DNA from 3 places in the Kitasatospora sp. NPDC101155 genome. Region 1 is predicted to be linked to each of the others. Evidence: riboswitches for the same ligand, from Rfam matches in the RefSeq annotation. Region 1 holds a riboswitch; each other region holds the start of a gene.
What was found. Region 1 has a riboswitch for cyclic di-AMP ahead of ACIRYZ_RS34220 (transglycosylase family protein). Riboswitches for the same ligand answer to the same signal wherever they lie in the genome.
Positions count from the first base shown of each region.

Region 2: another riboswitch for cyclic di-AMP. It lies ahead of ACIRYZ_RS27630 (CAP domain-containing protein); the one in region 1 lies ahead of ACIRYZ_RS34220 (transglycosylase family protein).
Region 3: another riboswitch for cyclic di-AMP. It lies ahead of ACIRYZ_RS30200 (M23 family metallopeptidase); the one in region 1 lies ahead of ACIRYZ_RS34220 (transglycosylase family protein).

Region 1 covers NZ_JBIWPN010000034.1:62,030-68,972, forward strand. The annotation lists gene ACIRYZ_RS34205 (MazG family protein) at 1-726, shown strand, start outside; gene ACIRYZ_RS34210 (SDR family NAD(P)-dependent oxidoreductase) at 749-1,174, opposite strand; gene ACIRYZ_RS34215 (cytochrome P450) at 1,442-2,731, shown strand; cyclic di-AMP (ydaO/yuaA leader) riboswitch at 2,942-3,108, shown strand; gene ACIRYZ_RS34220 (transglycosylase family protein) at 3,113-3,925, shown strand; gene eno (phosphopyruvate hydratase) at 4,192-5,481, shown strand; gene ACIRYZ_RS34230 (septum formation initiator family protein) at 5,647-6,117, shown strand; partial or broken gene ACIRYZ_RS34235 (DUF501 domain-containing protein) at 6,089-6,616, shown strand; gene ACIRYZ_RS34240 (exopolyphosphatase) at 6,763-6,943, shown strand, end outside.
Region 2 covers NZ_JBIWPN010000021.1:55,248-62,190, forward strand. The annotation lists gene ACIRYZ_RS27620 (helix-turn-helix domain-containing protein) at 1-823, shown strand, start outside; gene ACIRYZ_RS27625 (RNA-binding protein) at 1,174-2,289, shown strand; cyclic di-AMP (ydaO/yuaA leader) riboswitch at 2,470-2,638, shown strand; gene ACIRYZ_RS27630 (CAP domain-containing protein) at 2,641-3,597, shown strand; partial or broken gene ACIRYZ_RS27635 (DUF6192 family protein) at 3,829-4,002, opposite strand; gene ACIRYZ_RS27640 (hypothetical protein) at 4,123-4,959, shown strand; gene ACIRYZ_RS27645 (hypothetical protein) at 5,552-6,451, shown strand; gene ACIRYZ_RS27650 (hypothetical protein) at 6,511-6,943, shown strand, end outside.
Region 3 covers NZ_JBIWPN010000025.1:85,495-92,437, reverse strand. The annotation lists gene ACIRYZ_RS30210 (GNAT family N-acetyltransferase) at 102-680, opposite strand; gene ACIRYZ_RS30205 (hypothetical protein) at 723-1,604, shown strand; gene ACIRYZ_RS30200 (M23 family metallopeptidase) at 1,701-2,549, opposite strand; cyclic di-AMP (ydaO/yuaA leader) riboswitch at 2,562-2,720, opposite strand; gene ACIRYZ_RS30195 (YiaA/YiaB family inner membrane protein) at 2,917-3,207, shown strand; gene ACIRYZ_RS30190 (alpha/beta fold hydrolase) at 3,303-4,127, shown strand; gene ACIRYZ_RS30185 (TetR/AcrR family transcriptional regulator) at 4,174-4,755, shown strand; gene ACIRYZ_RS30180 (PP2C family protein-serine/threonine phosphatase) at 4,922-6,052, shown strand; gene ACIRYZ_RS30175 (sensor histidine kinase) at 6,374-6,943, shown strand, end outside.

The sequences.
Region 1 (6,943 bases):
GCGCGGCTGGCGGTGGAGCACGCCGGGGAGGTGCCGGAGATCGAGGTGCTGCCGGGTTCGTACGACCTGCCCGGTTCGCGGCTGCTGGACCTGGTGTCGGTGATGGACCGGCTGCGCTCGCCCGGCGGGTGCCCGTGGGACGCCGAGCAGACGCACGAGAGCCTGGTGAAGTACCTGGTCGAGGAGGCGTACGAGCTGGTCGAGGCGATCGAGGAGGGGGACCGGGACACGCTGCGCGAGGAACTGGGCGACGTGCTGCTCCAGGTGTTCTTCCACTCCCGGATCGCCGAGGAGCACCCGACCGGGCCGTTCACCATCGACGACGTGGCCGGGGACATCGTGGAGAAGCTGGTGTACCGCCACCCGCACGTGTTCGGGGACGTCGAGGCCGAGGGCGCCGCCGAGGTGGAGGCGAACTGGGAGCAGCTGAAGGCGGCGGAGAAGGCGGACCGGGAGTCGGTGCTGGACGGCGTGCCGGCCGGGCTGCCGGCGCTGGCGTACGCGGCGAAGCTGGTGTCCCGGGTGCGCCGGGCGGGGTTCGAGGGCGTGCCGGACGAGCCGTACGAGCTGCCGGCGGAGCTGACCGCGGAGTCGGCGGGCCGGTTGCTGCTGGCGGTGGTGCAGCGGGCGCACGACGCCGGGGTGGACGTGGACGCGGCGCTGCGCTCGGCCGCGCGGGGCTACCGGAACGCGGTGCGCGCGGCCGAGGGGCTCAAGCCGGAGTAACGGCTGAGGCCGGAGTAGCGGCTCAGGCCGCCGTGGCGGTGTGCCCGGTCGGGCGCCGCTGCGGCGGGACGAGTTCGCCGATGGCCTCGCCGACCAGGGCGAGGAGTTCGGCGAGGCGCTCCAGGTCGAGGTGGTCGGGAAGGTCGGCGAGGGAGACGATCCGCTCGCCGTTCGGGCCGGCGACGCAGAAGAGGTCGATCGGCCCGAGGTGCTTCTCGGCGGTGTCGACCAGGGCGGCGACGTCGCTGGGGCGGCGGATGTCGGCGCCGACGCCGACGACGGGGCAGCCCGGCCGGTCGAGTTCGGCGGCGAGGTCCTCGGCGACACCGACGTGGGTGTCGGCGATCAGCATCCCGGCGGCGCCGGCCGCGGTGAACCGGCGGGCGAGGCCGGCTCCCGAACCGCCGTCGAGTACCGCGATGACGACGACTGCCCCGCTGACCCGCATGGTCTGCTCCTCCCTGTGGGCGACACCGCACCGGCGCCCACGCATACTGCGGAGGATCGTAGGCACGACCTGACCCTCCGCAACAGGGATTACCCCGCAGGTGACCAGACTCACGCCTGCCACCTGGCCAAGAGCTGTCCAAGAGCTGTCCACGGACCGTCCACCGGCCGTCCACGGAGCGTTGGCGACCCGCTCGCGCGCCGTTCGCGACGTGTTGACGGTCGGGAACGGTCGGGACGCGCCCGACCCAGCAGCTACGGTCGACCCATGCCTGCTCAGTCCGACGCCGCCCAGCCCGCCCCGCAGCTCTTCACCTGGGAGTTCGCCGCCGACCCGTACCCGGCCTACGCCTGGCTGCGCGAGCACGCCCCGGTGCACCGCACCAGGCTGCCGAGCGGCGTGGAGGCCTGGCTGGTGACGCGGTACGCGGACGCACGCCAGGCGCTGGCGGACAGCCGGCTGTCGAAGAACCCGGCGCACCACAGCGAGCAGGCGCACCGCACCGGCCGGGTGGGCATCCCGGGGGAGCGGCAGGCGGACCTGATGACCCACCTGCTGAACATCGACCCGCCGGACCACACCCGGCTGCGCCGACTGGTGTCCAAGGCGTTCACACCGCGCCGGGTGGCCGAGTTCGAGCCGCGGGTGCAGCAGCTCACCGACCGGCTGATCGACGGCTTCGCGCAGCGCGGCTCGGCGGACCTGATCCACGAGTTCGCCTTCCCGCTCCCCATCTACGCGATCTGCGACATGCTGGGCGTGCCGGCCGAGGACCAGGACGACTTCCGCGACTGGGCCGGGATGATGATCCGACATGGTGGGGGCCAACGCGGGGGCGTGGGGCGGGCGGTGAAGCGGATGCGGGCGTACCTGCTGGAGCTGATCCACCGCAAGCGGGCCGATCTCGGTGACGACCTGATCTCCGGCCTGATCAGGGCCAGTGACCACGGCGAGCACCTGACCGAGAACGAGGCGGCCGCGATGGCCTTCATCCTGCTGTTCGCCGGTTTCGAGACGACCGTCAACCTGATCGGCAACGGGACGTACGCGCTGCTGCGCAACCCGGGGCAGCGGGCGCTGCTGCAGGAGTCGGTGGTGCGCGGGGAGACCGCGCTGCTGGAGACCGGGATCGAGGAACTCCTGCGCTACGACGGGCCGGTGGAGCTGGCGACCTGGCGGTTCGCGACCAGGCCGCTGACCATCGGCGGGGTGGACATCCCGGTGGGCGATCCGGTGCTGGTGGTACTGGCGGCGGCGGACCGCGACCCGGACCGGTTCGCGGACGAGAACACCCTCGACCTGGCCCGAACCGACAATCCCCACCTGGGGTTCGGGCACGGCATCCACTACTGCATCGGCGCCCCGCTGGCCCGGCTCGAAGGACGTGCCGCGCTGGCCACGCTGCTTTCCCGACTTCCCGATCTGCGACTGGCCGAAACTCCGGAGAATCTCCGCTGGCGAGGTGGCCTGATCATGCGTGGATTGCGCGAACTTCCGGTCGAATTCAGTCCCGAGATCCGGTCTCCGCATGCCCTTCCTGAGGCTCCGACACGCTGACTGGGCGTCGTCGACACGCTCCTGATGACGGTGTGAACGCCCATCAATCCGGACAAACGGGCGCAGTTGGTAGGCGATTGGTCACGTGCCGTAATTCCGGTGTGATGTCGACGATATGAGCTTGTGATTGGTCTGAGGATCTGTCTAGTCTCCCTGGAGTTCGCAGCTGCGGACCTCGTGCGCGGAACGCCGAATCCTGCCCGCCGCGCCACGGGAAACCGACCAGACCCTTGGGCAGGGGCGGGGGAACCAGGTTTGTTGCCGTCCTCCACGGCTTGGGGTGAAGCCGCCCGAGCGGAACGTTTCCGCGCACGGCGGCCGGGCCACCTCCCGGTCCGAACCCGACAGCTCACCTCGCAGGCGTGCGGAGAGGGACCCTTCATGCTGTTCGTTGGAACTGGCCGTCACCGTCGTCGCACCCAGGCCGAGAAGGCCATCGCCGTCGCCGGTGTGGCCGGCGTCGGACTCGCGATGCCGCTCCTCGCCGCCACCGGCGCCTCCGCCGCCCCGGCCTCCGCCTGGGACTCCGTCGCCCAGTGCGAGAGCGGCGGCGACTGGAGCATCAACACCGGCAACGGCTTCTACGGCGGCCTGCAGTTCACCTCCAGCACCTGGAAGGCGTACGGCGGCACCGCCTACGCGCCGCAGGCCAACCAGGCCAGCAAGGGCCAGCAGATATCGGTCGCCGAGAAGGTGCTGGCCTCCCAGGGCCCGGGCGCCTGGCCGGTCTGCTCCGTCAAGGCGGGCCTGAGCAAGGGCGGTGCCCCGGCCGCGGTCGACACCTCCTCGGACGCCAAGCCGCAGTCCGCCCCCCAGCAGCAGACGCCCAAGCAGCAGACGCCCAAGCAGCAGACCCCGAAGCAGCAGGCTCCGAAGCAGCAGACCCCCAAGGCGGACGCGAAGCCCGCCCAGCCGTACGCACCGAAGCACGCCGCCCCGAAGCAGGCCGAAACGCCCGCGGAGCAGCCGGTCCAGCAGTACGTTCCGAAGCACGCCGCCCCGCGTGCCGCCCAGCCGGCCCAGGCCGCCCCTGCCGGCCACGACTACACCGTCCACTCCGGTGACACCCTGTCGAGCATCGCCGCCGCCCAGGGCGTGTCCGGCGGCTGGCAGGCGCTGTACGACGGCAACCGCGGCACGGTCGGCGGGGACCCGAACCTGATCATGCCCGGCCAGATCCTGCACCTCAGCTGAACCGGTCCGTAGGACCTCGAACAACACCCCGGGGACGAAGGGGGCCGCGCCCGGCCCCCTTCGTCCGCATTCGTCCGCGCCGGGGGGACAGACTGGGACAAGCAGGTGAACTACCGGGGGGTAGCAGGGCCACACGCTGAGACGGGACCGAGGCCAACGTGGCCCCGGGAGCCCGGGCGGTTAGGCTCTGGGTCGTAACGACTCCGCAATCGTCCCGCTGACAGCACCACCGTCAGCCGGACCCTGCTTCCGCAAGGAGATGCCTCGTGCCGTCCATCGATGTCGTCGTAGCCCGTGAGATCCTCGACTCGCGCGGCAACCCCACGGTCGAGGTCGAGGTCGGCCTCGACGACGGCAGCACCGGTCGTGCCGCTGTCCCGTCGGGTGCCTCGACCGGCGCCTTCGAGGCGCTGGAGCTGCGCGACGGTGACAAGAACCGCTACTTCGGCAAGGGCGTCGAGAAGGCCGTCCTGGCCGTCATCGAGCAGATCGGCCCGGAGCTCGTCGGCTACGACGCCACCGAGCAGCGCCTGATCGACCAGGCCATGCTCGACCTGGACGCCACCCCCGACAAGTCCTCGCTCGGCGCCAACGCCATCCTGGGCGTCTCGCTGGCCGTCGCGCACGCCGCCTCCGAGGCCAGCGACCTGCCGCTGTTCCGCTACCTGGGCGGCCCGAACGCGCACGTCCTGCCGGTCCCGATGATGAACATCCTCAACGGCGGCTCGCACGCGGACTCCAACGTCGACATCCAGGAGTTCATGATCGCCCCGATCGGCGCGGAGTCCTTCTCCGAGGCCGTCCGCTGGGGCGTCGAGGTCTACCACACCCTCAAGGGCGTGCTGAAGGAGCGCGGCCTGTCCACCGGCCTCGGCGACGAGGGCGGCTTCGCGCCGAACCTGGACAGCAACCGCGAGGCCCTGGACCTCATCACCGAGGCCATCCAGAAGGCCGGCTACGTGCCCGGCCGTGACATCGCGCTGGCCCTGGACGTCGCCGCCTCCGAGTTCTACAAGGACGGCGCCTACCAGTTCGAGGGCAAGGCCCTGTCGGCCGCCGAGCTCATCGAGTACTACGCCGAGCTGGTCGCCGCCTACCCGCTGGTCTCCATCGAGGACCCGCTGGACGAGTCGGACTGGGACGGCTGGAAGGCCATGACCGTCAAGCTGGGCGACAAGGTCCAGCTGGTCGGTGACGACCTGTTCGTCACCAACCCGGCCCGCCTGGCCAAGGGCATCGAGACCGGCACCGCCAACGCGCTGCTGGTGAAGGTGAACCAGATCGGCTCGCTGACCGAGACTCTGGACGCCGTCGAGCTGGCCCAGCGCAACGGCTACCGCTGCATGATGTCGCACCGCTCCGGCGAGACCGAGGACGTCACCATCGCCGACCTGGCCGTCGCCACCAACTGCGGCCAGATCAAGACCGGTGCCCCGGCCCGCTCCGAGCGCGTCGCCAAGTACAACCAGCTGCTGCGCATCGAGGAGATCCTCGACGACGCCGCCGAGTACGCCGGCCGCGGTGCCTTCCCGCGCTTCCGCTCCGCGGACCAGTAGGCACAGTCGCTCCGCAGGCGAGTGAGCACAGCAAGCACGAGGGCTGAGCAGCCGAGCTAGCGCAAGCCTGACCGGTGCCCCGCCGCACACCCCGTAGGGTGGACGGCGGGGCACCGTCGCGACCAGGAGGGGATACGGGAGATGGCTGGCTGGAGGATCCCGGGCTTGGCGGCCCGACCCCGGTTCACGAGCCGGGCGACCGTCCTCGTCCTGGTGCTCTGCTCCCTGGTGGCGATCCTGGCCTACCCGACGCGGCAGTTCATCTCCCAGCGCGCCGAGATCTCCGCCCAGCGGGCGAAGGCCGACCACGTGCGCCAGCAGGTCGACCAGCTGCGCCGGGACAAGGCCCGCTGGCAGGACCCGGAGTACGTCAAGGCGCAGGCCCGCGCCCGGCTGCACTACGCGGTGCCGGGGGAGACCCCGTACATCGCGGTGAATCCGGCCGGCCCGGTCGTCCAGCCCTCCGCGCCCGCCGCACCCGCCTCCTCCGGCGGTACGGCCCAGGCGGCCGCCAAGCCCTGGTACGCCAGCGTCTGGGACTCGGTGGACGCCGCCGACACCGTCGCGCTGGCCCCCGCGACCCCCCGTCCGCTCCCCCCGCCCCCCGTTGGAGACCCCACCCCCCATGACCACTGAGAACCACCCCGCCGTCTCCGACGCCGACGTCGCGGCCATCGCCGCCCAGCTCGGCCGGGTGCCGCGCGGCCTGCGCGGTGTCGCGCACCGCTGCCCCTGCGGCAACCCCGACGTCGTGGAGACGGCCCCCCGGCTGCCGGACGGCACGCCGTTCCCGACGCTCTACTACCTGACCTGCCCCAAGGCCGCCTCGCTGATCGGCACCCTGGAGGCGGAAGGCGTGATGAAGGAGCAGAGCGCCCGGCTCGCCGAGGACCCGGAGCTGGCCGCCGCCTACCAGAAGGCGCACGAGGACTACATCGCCCGGCGCGACGCGATCGAGGTGCTGGAGGGCTTCCCGAGCGCCGGCGGCATGCCGGACCGGGTGAAGTGCCTGCACGTGCTGGTCGGCCACTCGCTGGCGGCCGGCGAGGGCGTCAACCCGCTCGGCGACGAGGCGATCGGCATGCTGGAGGACTGGTGGGCCAAGGGCCCGTGCGTCTCCCCGGCCGAGGTCGAGGCGGCCGGTGAGCGGGTCGCCCGCAACCGCGCCAAGGAGCAGGACCACGAGGCCGTGATCGCGGCCAAGCAGCAGAAGACGGCCGAGCGCGCCGCCAAGAAGCTCGTCGCCGAGGAATCCGCCCGGGAGCAGGAGTCCGAGTGAGCATGACCCGCGTGGCCGCGATCGACTGCGGCACCAACTCGATCCGCCTGCTGGTCGCGGACCTCGACCCGGAGACCGGCGCGATCACCGACCTCGACCGTCGGATGATCATCAACCGGCTGGGCCAGGACGTGGACCGGACCGGTCGGCTGCACCCGGACGCGCTGGCCCGCACCTTCGCGG
Region 2 (6,943 bases), on a different contig from region 1:
CGGCCCGGTGCCGACCACCCTCGGCGTCCCGCTGCTGGTCCACGCGGGCCTGGAGGCGCTGGAGCGGGCCGACACCGTGGTCGTCCCCGGCTGGCAGCCGCCCGGCTCCCCGGTGCCGCCCGCCGTCCTGGACGCGCTGCGCGCCGCCCACGCCCGCGGCGCCCGGATCGTGTCCATCTGCAGCGGCGCCTTCGTCCTGGCCCAGGCCGGACTGCTGGACGGGCGCCGCGCCACCACCCACTGGGCCCGCACCGCCCAACTCGCCGCCGAGTACCCGGCCCTGACGGTCGACCGGGACGTGCTGTACGTCGACCACGGCGACGTCGCCACCAGCGCCGGCTCCGGCGCGGGCATCGACCTGTGCCTGCACCTGCTGCGCCGCGACCACGGCGCGGCCTACGCCGCCCAGGTCGCCCGGCACATGGTGCTGCCCCCGCACCGCGAAGGCAGCCAGCTGCAGTACGCCGCCGTCCCGGTGCCCGCCCGGGCGGACGAGTCGCTGGCCCCGCTGCTGGAGTGGGCCGAGGAACACCTGGGGGAGCGGCTGGCCGTGGAGGACCTCGCCGCCCGCGCCGGGCTCTCCGGGCGCACCCTGGCCCGGCGCTTCGCCGAGCAGCTGGGCACCAGCCCCGGCCAGTGGCTGCTGGCCCGGCGCATCGACGCCACCCGGGCGCTGCTGGAGCAGACCGACCTGCCGGTGGAGGCCGTCGCCGTGCGGGTCGGCCTGGCCTCCGCCGTCAACCTGCGCCGCCGCTTCCGCGCCGCCCTCGGCACCACCCCCGGCGCCTACCGCCGTACCTTCGGCAGCGCCCGCGCCGACTGAGTACCAGGTGCTCGGCGGGCTCGGAGACGTGACCGCCGAGGAGGGCGAGGTCGGTGAGCAGGGTGTCGGCGCAGTCGTGGGCGCCGGCCCGGGCGAGGGCGGACCCGGGTGTACTGCCCAGCCGGCTCGGGGGCGTCACACTTCCTCGCTGATCCTTCGAGTGCCAGGACAGCCGGCGTCATGTTCAAAGGGGCGGTGGCACTGGTGCCGGGTGAAGAGCGGCTGCAGTGGACCCCGGACCTGTTCGTGAGTCAGATCCCGCTCGAAGGCCTCGCGGTCGCCGGGCAGGCTGCCGTACGTGCTGGGGTACGGGTGCTGCGCGGGCCGACTGCGGGGATACCGTGAGCCCGGTGGAGTACGTGTACCGAGTGACCAAGTACGACCCTGCCGACCGCGACGAGCGAGGCCACTACGTCGGTACCGAGGACAGCGAGAGCGACCACGGTCCGGTCGAAGCCGCGTACCTGCGCGCCGTCGAGGACTTCGCGTGCGAGAGCGGGGTGACCCGGCTGGCCGTCCGGGAGCCGCACGCCCCGTCCCCGTACCACGACGGCGAGGAGATCCCGCTCTCGGTCGCCGTGGAGGTGGTGCGCGGGATGCTGCGCGGGGACGGGTTCTACTGCCGGCTGGAGGCGGCCGGCCGGTTCGAGGTCCACATCGGGTGGGACCTGTACATGTACCTGGGCAGCCGGGTGCCGTGCCCCCGGGCGGTGGAACGGACTCGGGCGCTCGGCCTCTTCCCCGAACCACTGAGCGCCTCCCCGTACGAGCCCGAGGAACGCTCCGACGAACAGCGTCCGGCCGACGAGACCTTCTGGGCCCGGCTGCGCCACCTGCTGCTCGAACAGTCGCTGCTCCTGGAGGAGGGCTACCTCCACAACGCCACCCGATGGCACCGGTTGACACCCGACACGCTCGAAACGGTACGGGCCGGCCTCGCGCCGCGGGCCATGCTCTCCGTCTGGCCCGACCTGAGCACCGATGTCGCCGCAGTGCTGGCCGACCTCCCCCAGGACGGCCCGGCCGAGCTGGTCTGGGAGGACGCGCAGGGCCGGATCAGCAGCATGGGCACCGAGGAGCCGGAGCCCGCTGACCTGGCCGAGCTGGCCGCCGGGGCCCGGGCCGCAGCCCTGCTCTCCTGCTGTACGGACGACCGCAAGCCGCTGCTCACGGCCGTACTGCCCGACCCCGACGGCGTGTTGCGCGCCCGCTGGCGGACCGACCCCACACCGGGCGACCAGGCGTGGGCACTTCTGCGAGGGCTCGCGGTCGGGGAGATCCGCTCGGGGGCGGAGCTCGCCGGGATCGAGGTGGAGACCGAGGGCGTGGTCGCCGAGGTGGGGGAGGAGGTGCGAGTCGAGATCGTGGGGGTGGATCTGGTGCGGCAGCGGGTCTCGGGAGTACTCCGGGCGGGGGGCGGCGGCCGTCGCGCCCGGCATCGACAGCCGGGAGAGTTGTCCGATTAGGGTGATTATGCTGCGCTTTGTCAGCTAATTTGGCATTCCATCAGATCTTCGCCGAATGTCCATGTGATGTGCATGATACGAACTTGTGTCTTCCGGGCCGATCTGCCTAGCGTGCAACCTGTTCGCACCTGCGGACCCTGCCGCCGGGACGCCGAGTCCTGTCCACCGGTCGGCCGGACGTCGAGCAGTGCACCGGGCAGGAGCGGGGGAACCAGGTAGTTCGCCGCGCCCTGCTCGGTCCGTTCGCGGACGAGACGGGTGCGGCTAGGGGTGAAGCCGCTGCGTGCGGCCGGGCTACCTCACGGCCCGAACCCGACAGCTCACCTCGCAGGCGTCGCAGAGGGACGCCCCATGCTGACTTCAGGTATCGGCCGGCATCGCCGTGCGCGCCGGAGACACACCCCGCGTCTGGCCGCCACCGCCGGGATCGCCGGCGCCGGCCTCATGCTGCCGCTGCTGAGCGCGAGCGGAGCCTCCGCCGTGCCCGGCTCCCACACGTACGCGAGCCACGCCGGGTGGCAGGAGCACCACCAGCACCGGAACCAGAGCGACTCCGACGGTCAGCACCGCCACCAGGCCGACCCGCAGGCCGCAGGGCCCTCCGCTCCGGCCCCGGCCGAAGCCTCGCTCCCCTCGCCGTCGCCGTCCGTCCCGGCCTCCCGCGCCCCGGAATCCGCGACCGCGCGTTCCGGTGGCGAGTCCCAGGGCTCCCACTCGGCGCGGCCCTCCGCTCCGGCCCCGACCCCGGCGTCCCACACGTCCGCGCCGTCGTCCCCGTCCGCGCCGTCGTCCCCGTCTGCGTCGTCGTCCCCGTCCGCCCCGGCCACGCACGCCCCCGCCCCCGCGGCCACGCCCACCGCCCCGGCCGCGCAGACCGGTTCGAGCTCGGACGCCGTGCAGCAGGTCCTCAAACTGATCAACCAGGCGCGGGCCGCCCAGGGTCTGCCCGCCTACACCATCACGTCGGGGCTGACCAGCAGCGCCGGGGCCCACGACCAGACGATGGCCGGCGGCTGCGGCATGTCCCACCAGTGCCCGGGCGAGGCCGAGTTGGGGGCGCGGGAGACGGCCGCAGGCGTCCAGTGGAACGCCGCCGGGGAGAACATAGGCTACGGCAACGGGGTTTCCACCTCGGCCCAGGACATCGCCGCCATGGCGGTCAGCCTGACCCAGGACATGCTGAACGAGACGCCGCCGAACGACGGCCACCGCAAGAACATCCTCAGCAGCGAGTTCACCCACATCGGCATCGCCGTCCACCGGGATGCCAGTGGAACCGTCTGGCTCACCCAGGACTTCTCCAACTGACCCGTCCGTCAAGGACGTAGGGCGAGGCCCCTGACCACGAACCCCGATCCACCGGGCCCTACGCCGTACCGCCCCGCAGCGGTGCCACCGGGCCGGGGCGCAGCGGGATCGCCCCGGCCCGGTGGACGCGGGCGGTCGGCCCGGCGGGGCGGGCCTCGAAGAGGACCCTGCGGACGGTGTCGGCGTGCCGTTCGGCGGTCGCCGACCGCGCTCGGAGGCGCGGGGCATCGCCTACTCACCCCGGAGCGGGCGGGACGGCTCGCCGCCCATGTCGACCTTCCCGGTGTCGACCGCGGTCTCGATCCAGTCGAGGGTCGCTCGCACCCGCGCGTAGTTCTCCCGAATCACCGCCTGCTCGGCGTCGCCGAGCAGGCGGTCGCGCAGGCCCGGGACCACCCGGCCGGCGACGCCGCCCACACCCACTTCCCGGCCGCCGCCCCCGCACGGCCCGGACGCCACAAGTTGATCAAGATGTGATCGTTCGTGGGCTGGATGTGTCAGTCATGATCACTATGGTGCGTCGGTATGCGAAACAACGACCCGGGCGCAGGCCAGGGCAAGTCCGATGACGAGCAGTGGGACGATTTCGTCAAGTCCGTGGCCATGGAGGAGGAGGCGCACCGTCGGGCCAGTGAGCCGCCGCCCAAGCGGGTCTGGCCGCGCAACGCCGCCCTGGCCGTCGGCGCCGCCGCGCTGACCGTCCTCGGCATCGAGGTCACGCAGCCCTCCGGCGACACCACCGCCCCGGCCGCCCAGACCTCCGCGCCGGTCACCGCGGCCCCCGCCGCCGCCGAGTCCACCGGGGCCGCCCCGACCGGCCGGACCGCCTCGAACGCCCCGGCAGCCGCAGGCCGCCCCCAGATCCCGCTGGACCAGGTCTTCCCCGCCGAGGTGAAGGCGGCCGACGGCACCGTCTACACCAAGGTCGGCTCCGCGACCCTGGCCTCGTGCACTGAGCCCGACTCGGTCGGCCCCCGGCTGATCGCCCTGATCAAGGCGAGCAAGGGCTGCCTGGGCGAACAGATCGCCCTCTACAAGGACCCCCAGAACAACCAGTTCAACCTGGCCCTGTTCACCATGGAGGACCCGGTGGACACCGTCCACCTGGTCACCCAACTCTCCATGGAGTTCGAGGATTTCGAGGTCGGGGCCCAGGCCCCGCCGCCCGCCTCCGGGCTGCCCGTCCTGCCCGCCGACAGCGGCATGGTCCAGGCCTTCAGCGGCGCCGGCCGCGCGATGCTGGCCACCCTCGGCCAGTGGTCCGACGGCCGCGGCACCGACCGCCAGCAGCTCGTCGACCGCCTGACCCCGCTGCAGACGGCCGTCGGCAAGACGGTCTTCGCCTACGAGTCCCAGCGCTGAGACCAGGCCGCCGCGCCGGTCGCGGCGGGCCGTCAGCCCGTCGCGACCGGCAGCAGGCCGCGCTCGCCGTCGACCCGGGTGAGCATCTCCATGCCCCGGTCGAACCGCTCCTGCCGCAGACCGGTCTTGTTCGCGGGAACACCCATGGCGCCTGTCCTCTCCTCGTACCCGGTCCCGACCGTCCGGCCGGTGACCACGGCAGGAACCGTAGGACTTGGAGTGCGCTCGAACTCAAGCCGACCGGACGACACGTCGTCAGGGGCGCGGCGTCCGCCCGGGCGGGACCGGCGCTGCGCCCCGACCTCCTGTCATCCGGTCACCGGGGCGCCGTGGCCCGGGCGGTGAACCGGTTCGGCCGCGAAGACCCACCGGCCTTTTCCCGGCGCACCGGTCGGCCGGTTGCGTTTGGATTACGGCGTGTCCGATTTGTGGATCTTGGGCGGGAGTGCGGTGGTTGATTTTGTTGGCACCGCTGTCATCGAACTCTCATAATGCCTGCTGAGCCACGTGATGGACGGTCCGGAGAGCCGCGGGGGAGCGGAATCCGAGAGTGGTCCGCGTGCGAAATCCACTTTTCCCTTGGGGGAGTCCTTTGTCCGCGCCCGAAAACGAGAGCGCTTTCACCGATCCGCCGCCGAAGCCGGTCGCGGAGCCGGAGCCCGCCGTCGTGCCGGAGCCCGCCGTGGAGCCGGTGCCCGAGGCCGTCGCGGGTCCCGTACCCGGCCCTGCCCCGCGCCGTCTGCCCCGCGCCGTCGGCGTCGCGCTGGCCACCGCCGGGCTGCTCGCCGTCACGGCGGCCAGCGCCGCGGTGACCGTCGCGGTCGGCAAACCGGACAGCCGCCCGGCCGTCGCGGCGCCCGCCCCGCGCGCCACCGCTTCGGCGAACGCGAACGCAAGCGCGAGTGCGAGCGCGACGCCCTCCGCGACCCCGGTCCCGGTGCCGACCGCCGTCCCGACCGAGCCCAAGCCCACCAGCACCGTCAAGGGCACGGTCAACGGCTCCAAGCACGAGGGCGACCTGCGGTACTTCCTGCTCCCGATCCCCGACGGCGGCGAGTCGTACGGGCCCGTGGACGGGATGGCGCTGACCCACGACGACGTCTCCGAGATGTTCGGCAAGCCGGACGACATCGACACCCTCCTCGGCGACATGGGCTACAAGGACGGTGCCACCCGCACCTACCGGACGGCCGACGGCAAGGCCGAAGTGACGGTCACCCTGCTGCACCTGGGCTCCGCCGACATCGCGAGCAGGTTCGTCAAGTTCTACAACATCAAGTCGCAGGAGCCGATCGACATCGACGGCGACCCGAACGCCCACGGCTTCCGGAAGAAGCCCAAGAACGAGGCGTTCACCGGCTCGATGACCGGCATCGGCAGCCAGGGCGACGTCCAGTACACCATCGACGTCGAGGTGAAGGGCACGCCGGACAAGGCGCTGCTGAGCGACGTGATGAAGCGCCAGCGCGAGTGGCTCGCCTCCGGCGGCTGAGCCCGCGCCCGCGCCCGCCCTCCGACGCCACCCCTTCCGCCTCCTCTGGAGCCATTTCCGTGACCACCGAACCCACGCCGCCGCCCGCGCCGGCCGCCGACCCGGCCGTGCCGGCTGCCCCGCCCGCGCCGCCCGTCCCGCCGCAGCCCCAAAGCCCGCCCACCGAAGGCGAGTTGACTGGCAGCCCCGACCTCCCGACGGCCGCGCCCGAGCCCGAGGCCGCGCCGCGTGCCCTGCGCCGCCCCCGCCCGGTGCTGCTGTCCACCTGCGCCCTGGTGCTGGGCGCCCTGGCCGGCGGCGGCGTCGGCTACGCGATCCAGGCCCAGCGCCCGCCCACGCCGCTGCCCAAGCTGCAGGTCGCCCGCCCGTCCTACCCGGCCCAGGTGGTCGACCCGGCCGCCTTCGCCGCCGAGCAGCCCGCGCCGCCGGCCATCGACGGCGACCTGCGCAAGCTGCTGATCAGTGCCCCGGCCGGCAGCGGCCCCTGGAGCG
Region 3 (6,943 bases), on a different contig from region 1:
CCCTGACACCCCATAGTCTGGCCGAGCCGCAGCTCAGGGGGCATCCGGGGGACCGGCGGATCGGGGGTGGGGTTAACCCCCGGCCGGGTCCGCTTCCGGGGTCAGGACGGCACCGAAGGGCCGGGCCACTCGTCGACGAGCAGCGAGTACAGGTACGAGTCCGACCAGACGCCGCCCTTGTACAGGTCGTGCCGCACCCGCCCCTCCAGCTGGAAGCCGAGCCTGGTGAGCACCTTGGCGGAGGCCGTGTTGTCCACGTCGACCCGGGCGGCCAGCCGGTGCAGCCCGAGCGGGCCGAAGGCGAACTCGCAGAGCAGCCCGGCGATCTCGCCCGCGTAGCCGCGGCCCCACACCCCGCGGCTCAGTACGTAACCGAGGTAAGCGGAGCGGTACTTGCCGAGGGTGAGGCTGGCGTGCGCGATCGGCGGCGCGTCCGCCGGGTCCGCGGCGTCCTCCCGCCGGACGACGGCGAGGCGGTAGGTGTCCCGCTCCCCGGCCATCGCCTCCTCCAGGTACAGCTCGATCTGGTCGGCGCAGGTCTCCCGGTCGCGCGGCTCGAAGGGGAGGTAGCGGGTCACCTCCGGGTCGCTGTACAGCGCGTGCAGCGCGTCCACTTCCTCCGGGGTGTGGTGGTACTCGCGGATGGCGAGCCTGGGGCCGGTGAGGCGTACGGGGACCATGGCTGCCGACCCTACCTCCGTCCGACGACTACCGTTCGGAACATGAACGACGAAGACCTGCGGCTCGCCCCGCGCACCAGGGCCGCCGACCTGCTCGACTGGGCGGCCGAGCAGGACCGCGCGCCGGTGGCCGAGGAGCCGCTGCGCACGGTGCTGGCGCTGCTGGAACTGGGCGAGGGCAGGATGCACGACGGCTGGCCCGAACTGACCTCCAACGCGGTGGAGCACCTGCTGTACGAGCGGCTCCACCTCTACGTCCAACCCGCCCCGGAAGCGGACCCGCTCGCGTACGGCGACGCCGTACGGCTGCTGGTCGACCACCAGCGGGCGGCGAAGCGGCTCAACGCCAAGCGCCAGGAGCGGCTGCACGCCGAGGCCGAGTGGCAGGGCGAGGTCGCGGCCGGGCTGCTGCGCCGCGCCGACCTGGTCACCTGGCCGCGGCTGTACGCGGTGCTGCTGCACGCCCACGGGGTGGACACCACGGACGAGGCGGCGGTGCGGGACTGGCTGGCCGGCTTCGCCGGGCTGGGCGAGGAGGAGCGGCTGGCCGGGTTCGAGGCGCTGGTGCCGACCGGCTGGCTGGACGAACCGGACGAGCAGGGCTGGGGACCGGGCCGGGTGCTGTCGGTCGGCATGGCCACCGACGGCGCGCGGCGGCTGCTGGAACAGGGCCTGATGCGGCGCAGCTACCGCAACCTGGCCGAGCTGAACGCGCTGGGGCGGCCGATGCCGGACGAACTGGCCGGGGACTTCGGGGAGTTCGAGACGGCGGCGGCCGAGGTGGCGCTCGACCTGATCGGCGAGTGGACGGTGCCGGGGCTGCCGCGGCTGCTGGTGGAGGAGTTCCCGGAGCTCGCGCCGGAGCCGGGGGCGGAGGAGATCGACGCCTACCTGGCGCAGCTGCCGGCGGAGTCGGCGGAGTGAACGGCCGAGGGCCCCGGGTATCCGGGGCCCTCGGGCGTCGCGTCAGGGTCCCCGGTTCTCGTCGGGGGCTCCCGTCAGGGGTTCAGGTGGTTCCCGTCAGGGGTTGAGGCCGCGCTGCTGGAGCCAGGTCTCCGGGTCGACCGGGGCGCCGCCGCCCGGGCGGACCTCCAGGTGCAGGTGCGGGCCGGTGACGTTGCCGGTCGCGCCGACCTTGCCGATCTGCTGGCCGGAACCGACCGCGCCGGAGCCCTTGATGATCGAGGAGAGGTGGCAGTACCAGATCTCGGTGCCGTCGGGCAGGGTCTCGACGATCCGGTAGCCGTACGCGCCGGACCAGCCGGCCGAGGTGATGGTGCCCTGGCCCACCGCGTAGACCGGGGTGCCGGTGTCGGCGGCGAAGTCCAGGCCGGTGTGCAGGTGGGCCCAGTAGCGGGCGCTCTGGCCGTAGTGGGCGGAGAGGTTGTAGTCCTTCACCGGCAGGGTGAGGGCGGCGGCCTTGGCGCGCTCGGCCTCGTCGGCGGCGCGCTTGGCGTCGGCCTCCTTGGCGGCGGCCTTCGCCTCGGCCTCCTTCGCGGCCTCCAGACGGGCGCTCTCCTCGGCGGCGGTGCGCTGGCTGTCGGCCTGCTGCTGGATGCGGGCGGCGAGCGCGAGGCCCGGGTCGGCAGCGAGGGTCACCGGGGCCTCGTCCGCGGCCTCGACGGCGGGCGCGGCGGCCGGGGTGGCGGAGGCGAAACCGGTGGCGCCCAGGGTGGCGGCGACGGCGGTGACGCCGAGCAGCGGGGAGGCCCCGCGGGTCTGACGCGGCATCCGGTGGCGGTTGGCCTCGGCCTCCGGGGCGAAGTCGTCGGTGCCGAGCGACTCGGTTCCGTCCGGGCCGGGGTGGTCGAGGAGCTGGGTACCGGCTGCGGGGCCGGCCGGGTGTGCCGGGGTGTGCGTCGACGCCACGGGGGCGCGCTCCTTTCCTTCCTTCGCGCCTACCGGGTTAGCTGACGGGTTCGGAGCAGGAAGGTCTCCTACGGCCGGGCCGGGGCCCCGCCGATTCACCCCAAGGAACGTGGTTCCCCGGCTCCCTGACCTGCCCGGAGGCCGGTCGGCGGGATTAGGCGACGGCGCACGGTGCCGTCTGGGTACGGCATTGACGACCGCGCTGCGTTATCAAACGTTAATCCTAGGAGGCCCTGATTCCAAGCCATCCGTCCGGGACGACCGGGGAGCAGGCGGTCGGACGCCGACGAACGAACCGTCATTCGCCTGGCCCATCTGAGTACTCCTACTCATGTGCGGCCCGGCCGCGCTCCCGCATCCTGACGGCATGAGCGCACCGATGCAGTCACGCACCACGGCCGCGTACTTCGTCCAGGCCGTCCTCTCGTTCGCGATCTCCGGCTCGACCCTCGCCGTCGGGGTCGCCTGCCTGCCCGTCGGCGGGTGGACCAGGGCCTTCCTCGGGATCGGCCTGCTCTACACCGTCACCTCCGCCTTCACGCTGGCCAAGGTGATCCGGGACCGGCAGGAGTCCTCGGACACTGTCGCCCGGGTCGACCAGGCCCGACTGGAGAAGCTGCTCAGCGAGCACGACCCGTTCCGGGTCGAGGGGGCCTGAGCCGTTCCCGGGACACCGGGGAAAGGGGTTGACGGCTACGGCTATTAGCCATAGCTTTATGGCTATCGGCAGCACCGACCCCGTGGAGGACCACCGTGAACGGCACCATCACCCCGAGCACCCAGTACCTCGACGTCCCCGGCGGCCGGATCGCCTTCGACGACACCCGGCAGGGCGACGGCACCCCCGTCGTCCTGCTCCCCGGAATGCTCGACAGCCGCCGCGCCTACCGGCACCTGCACCCGCTGCTCACCGCCGCCGGGCGCCGGGTCATCACCATGGACGTGCGCGGCTTCGGCGAGTCCTCGATCGTCTGGGACGACTACAGCCCGGCCGCCGTCGCCACCGACGCCCTCGCCCTGCTCGACCACCTCGGCATCGAGCGGGCCGTCCTGGTCGGGCAGTCCTACACCGGGGCGACCGTGGTCAAGCTCGCCGGGGACGCGCCCCAGCGGGTCGCCGGAATCGCGCTGATCGACGCTTTCGTCGAGCACCGGGCCAACGCCCTGATGCGCGGCGTGATGGCCGTCATGGGCAGCGCGATGGTCCACTGGCCGGCCGTCTGGGGCTTCTACCTGCGCAAGATGGCCTTCCCCGGCCCCCGACCCGCCGACCTCGACACCTACGTGGCCGGGCTGGTCGCCGACCTGCGCACCCCCGGACGCAAGACCGCCACCCGCGGACACGTCACCGGGGACTCCGCGCCGATCGGCTGGTGCGCGGCCGTCCGCTGCCCCTCGCTCGTCCTGATGGGCAGCAAGGACCCCGACTTCCCGGACCCGGCGGCCGTCGCCGAGCGGCAGGCCACGGCGCTGGGCACCCGGAAGGTGATGATCAAGGGGTCCGGCCACTACCCGATGGCCGACAACCCGCAGGCCGTCGCGGACGCCCTGCTGCCCTTCCTCGCCGAGCTCGCCTGAGCCCGCTGAGCCCACCGAACCGCAGCCGTACGGAGAAACCGAACCCATGCCCCGAGTAGGACTGACCCCGGACCAGGTCGTCGACCACGCCCTCGCCCTCATCGACGAGCAGGGCGCCGAGGCCCTCACCCTGGCCTCCGTCGCCGCCCGCGCGGGAGTCGCCACCCCCTCCCTCTACAAGCACGTCAGCGGAGGCCTGACCGAACTGCGCCGGCTGATCGCCGTCCGGGTCACCGAGGAACTGGCCGACCGGCTCGCCGAGGCCGCGGTCGGCCGCAGCGGCGACGACGCCGTCACGACCGTTCTTCGCGCCTACCAGGCCTACGCCACCGAACACCCGCACCGCTACACCGCCCTCCCCCAAGCCCCCCAACCCGACGACGACCTCACCCGCGCGGCCACCCGCCTCGTCGGCGTCATCATCGCCGTCCTCCGCTCCTACGGCCTCGACGGCCCCGAGGCCATCCACGCCGCCCGCACCGTCCGCTCCCTCGCCCACGGCTTCGCCTCCCTCTCCATCACCGGCGCCTTCCAACTCGCCGAAGACCTCACCACCACCCACGACCGCCTCGTCACCACCCTCACCACCGGCCTCCGCACCTGGCCGAAGGCGGAGGAAGAGGAGTAGGAAGTCGGGCCCGCCGACTTCTGGCGCAGGGCGGCCGGCAGTCGGGAGGGCCGGGCTCTGGTGCGGGGCGGGTGGGGGTTGGGAGGTTGGTGGGGGTGGACGGGCTAGTGTGGCGGGCTGACTGGTGGTCATGACAGGGGACCGCCCACGCTTGGCGGAGGTCCCGATGCCCGCACTGATGGCGAGGGTGCGGCGGTGGTACGGGCGGCTGCTGGACGGGGACATACGGGCGGGGCGGGTGGCGCTGGGGGTGCTGCTCGGGGTGACGGTGGTGCTGGGGGTGCTGCCGATCCTGATGCCGTACGGGTGGCCGCCGTCGGCGTTGGTACTGCCGGTGGTGGGTGGCGGGCTGGTGCTGCGGCGGGGGCAACTGCTGGTGCTGGTGTGCGCGGCGCTGGCGGGCAGCGGGCTCGGGGCGGCGGTGCAGGACCCGCGCGGGGTGCGGCTGGGGGTGACGGTGGTGCTGGCCGCGACGGGGGCGACGGTGCTGACGGCGAACCGGTTCCGGCACCGGCTGGGGCTGCGCGGCACCCAGGGCGACACGATGCTGCTGGAGCTGGCCGAGCACAACCGGACGCTGGCCCGCCTTCCGGAGCGGCTGCTGGACTGGCACTTCGACAGCGAGCTGGCCCCGGCCGGTGACGCCTCCTTCTCCGGGGACTTCCTGCTCTGCGCCCACCGCCCGGAGGAGGACCTGCTGGAACTGGTGCTGGTGGACGTGTCGGGCAAGGGCAGTCGGGCGGCCGCCCGGTCGACCCACTTGTCGGGCGCCTTCGCGATGCTGCTGGGCCGGGTACCGCCGGACGCGTTCCTGCCCGCCGCCAACGACCACCTGGTCCGGATGGGCTGGGAGGACGACTTCGCCACCGCCGTCCACCTGGCGCTGCACCCGGCGACCGGCCGTTACCGGCTGTTCAACGCGGGCCATCCGCCGCCCGTGCGGTACTGCCGGAGGAACGGCTGGCAGCCCTCCGAGCACGGCGGCCCGGCGCTGGGCCTGGTGCCGGGCGCGCCGTACCCGCCGGTGTCCGGGCGGCTGGGGTACGGCGACTCGCTGCTGCTGTTCAGCGACGGCCTGGTGGAGGTGCCGGGCCGGGACCTGGACGAGGGGGTGGGCCGGCTGCTGGCCGCCGCCGAGCCGGAGGTGCGCACGCACCGGCCGCAGCAGCAGCTGGTCCGGGGCGCGGCGAGCAGACTGGTGCGCACCGTCGCGCAGGACGTCGCGGACGACCGCACCCTGGTGCTGGTGCGGCGGCTCGGTACGGCCGGTCCGTCCGGTCCGGCCGTGACCGGTTGAGCCGCACGGCGCCGCAAGAGACAGCGCCGGCCCCGGCCGGACGACGCGGCGCCGCTGCTCCCGCACCGGACCCCGTCCGTTCCGCAACGCCGTGCACACACGCCCCTCACATCCCGGGACGCGAATCGGCCATCACCCGTACCGTCGACCCGGGCCGGAAGACCCTGGACGAACGATCACGGACCTCCTCGGACCCCCGCGATCGGGGTCGAACGACGCTGGATTGACGGCGTATTGACTCGATATTGACGAGATCCGGTCACTTGGCGAGATCCGTTCACACCTACGTAGGATCATCACCCTAGAATTCGCGGCGTGACGATGACTCAGTGGTCCGTAACGGCAACCGGCGTACTCGCCGTCCTCGCCCTCGTGGCCGCCGCGCGGTACCACGCCGTGTCCGTCACCCACCGCGGCCGGGCCGACCGGCTGCAGGACGAACTCGCCCGGCTCCAGGACCAGCTGACCGCCGAACTCTCCCGCCGGGGCGCCGACCTGGCCGCCGTCCAGCAGGAGCAGGAGCTCACCGCCTCCACCCAGCGGGCCTTCCTCAGCGTCGCCCGCCGCATCCTCGTCATGGCCCACGACCAGCAGGCGCTGCTCGACGAGATGGAGCGCACCCACGACGACCCGGCCCTGCTCGAAGGCCTGCTCAAGGCCGACCACGCCGCCGCCCAACAGGCCCGGCTGGCCCAGACCCTGGCCGTCCTGTGCGGCGCCCGGGCCGGACGGCACTGGCCGGAACCGGTCACGCTGGAGGACGTGGTGCGCGGCGCCCAGTCGCGGATCCTGCCGTTCCAGCGGGTGGTGGTCCGCAGCCGGATCGAGACCGCGGTGGTCGGCGCCGCCGCCGAGGCGCTGATCCACGCCATCGCCGAGCTGCTGGACAAC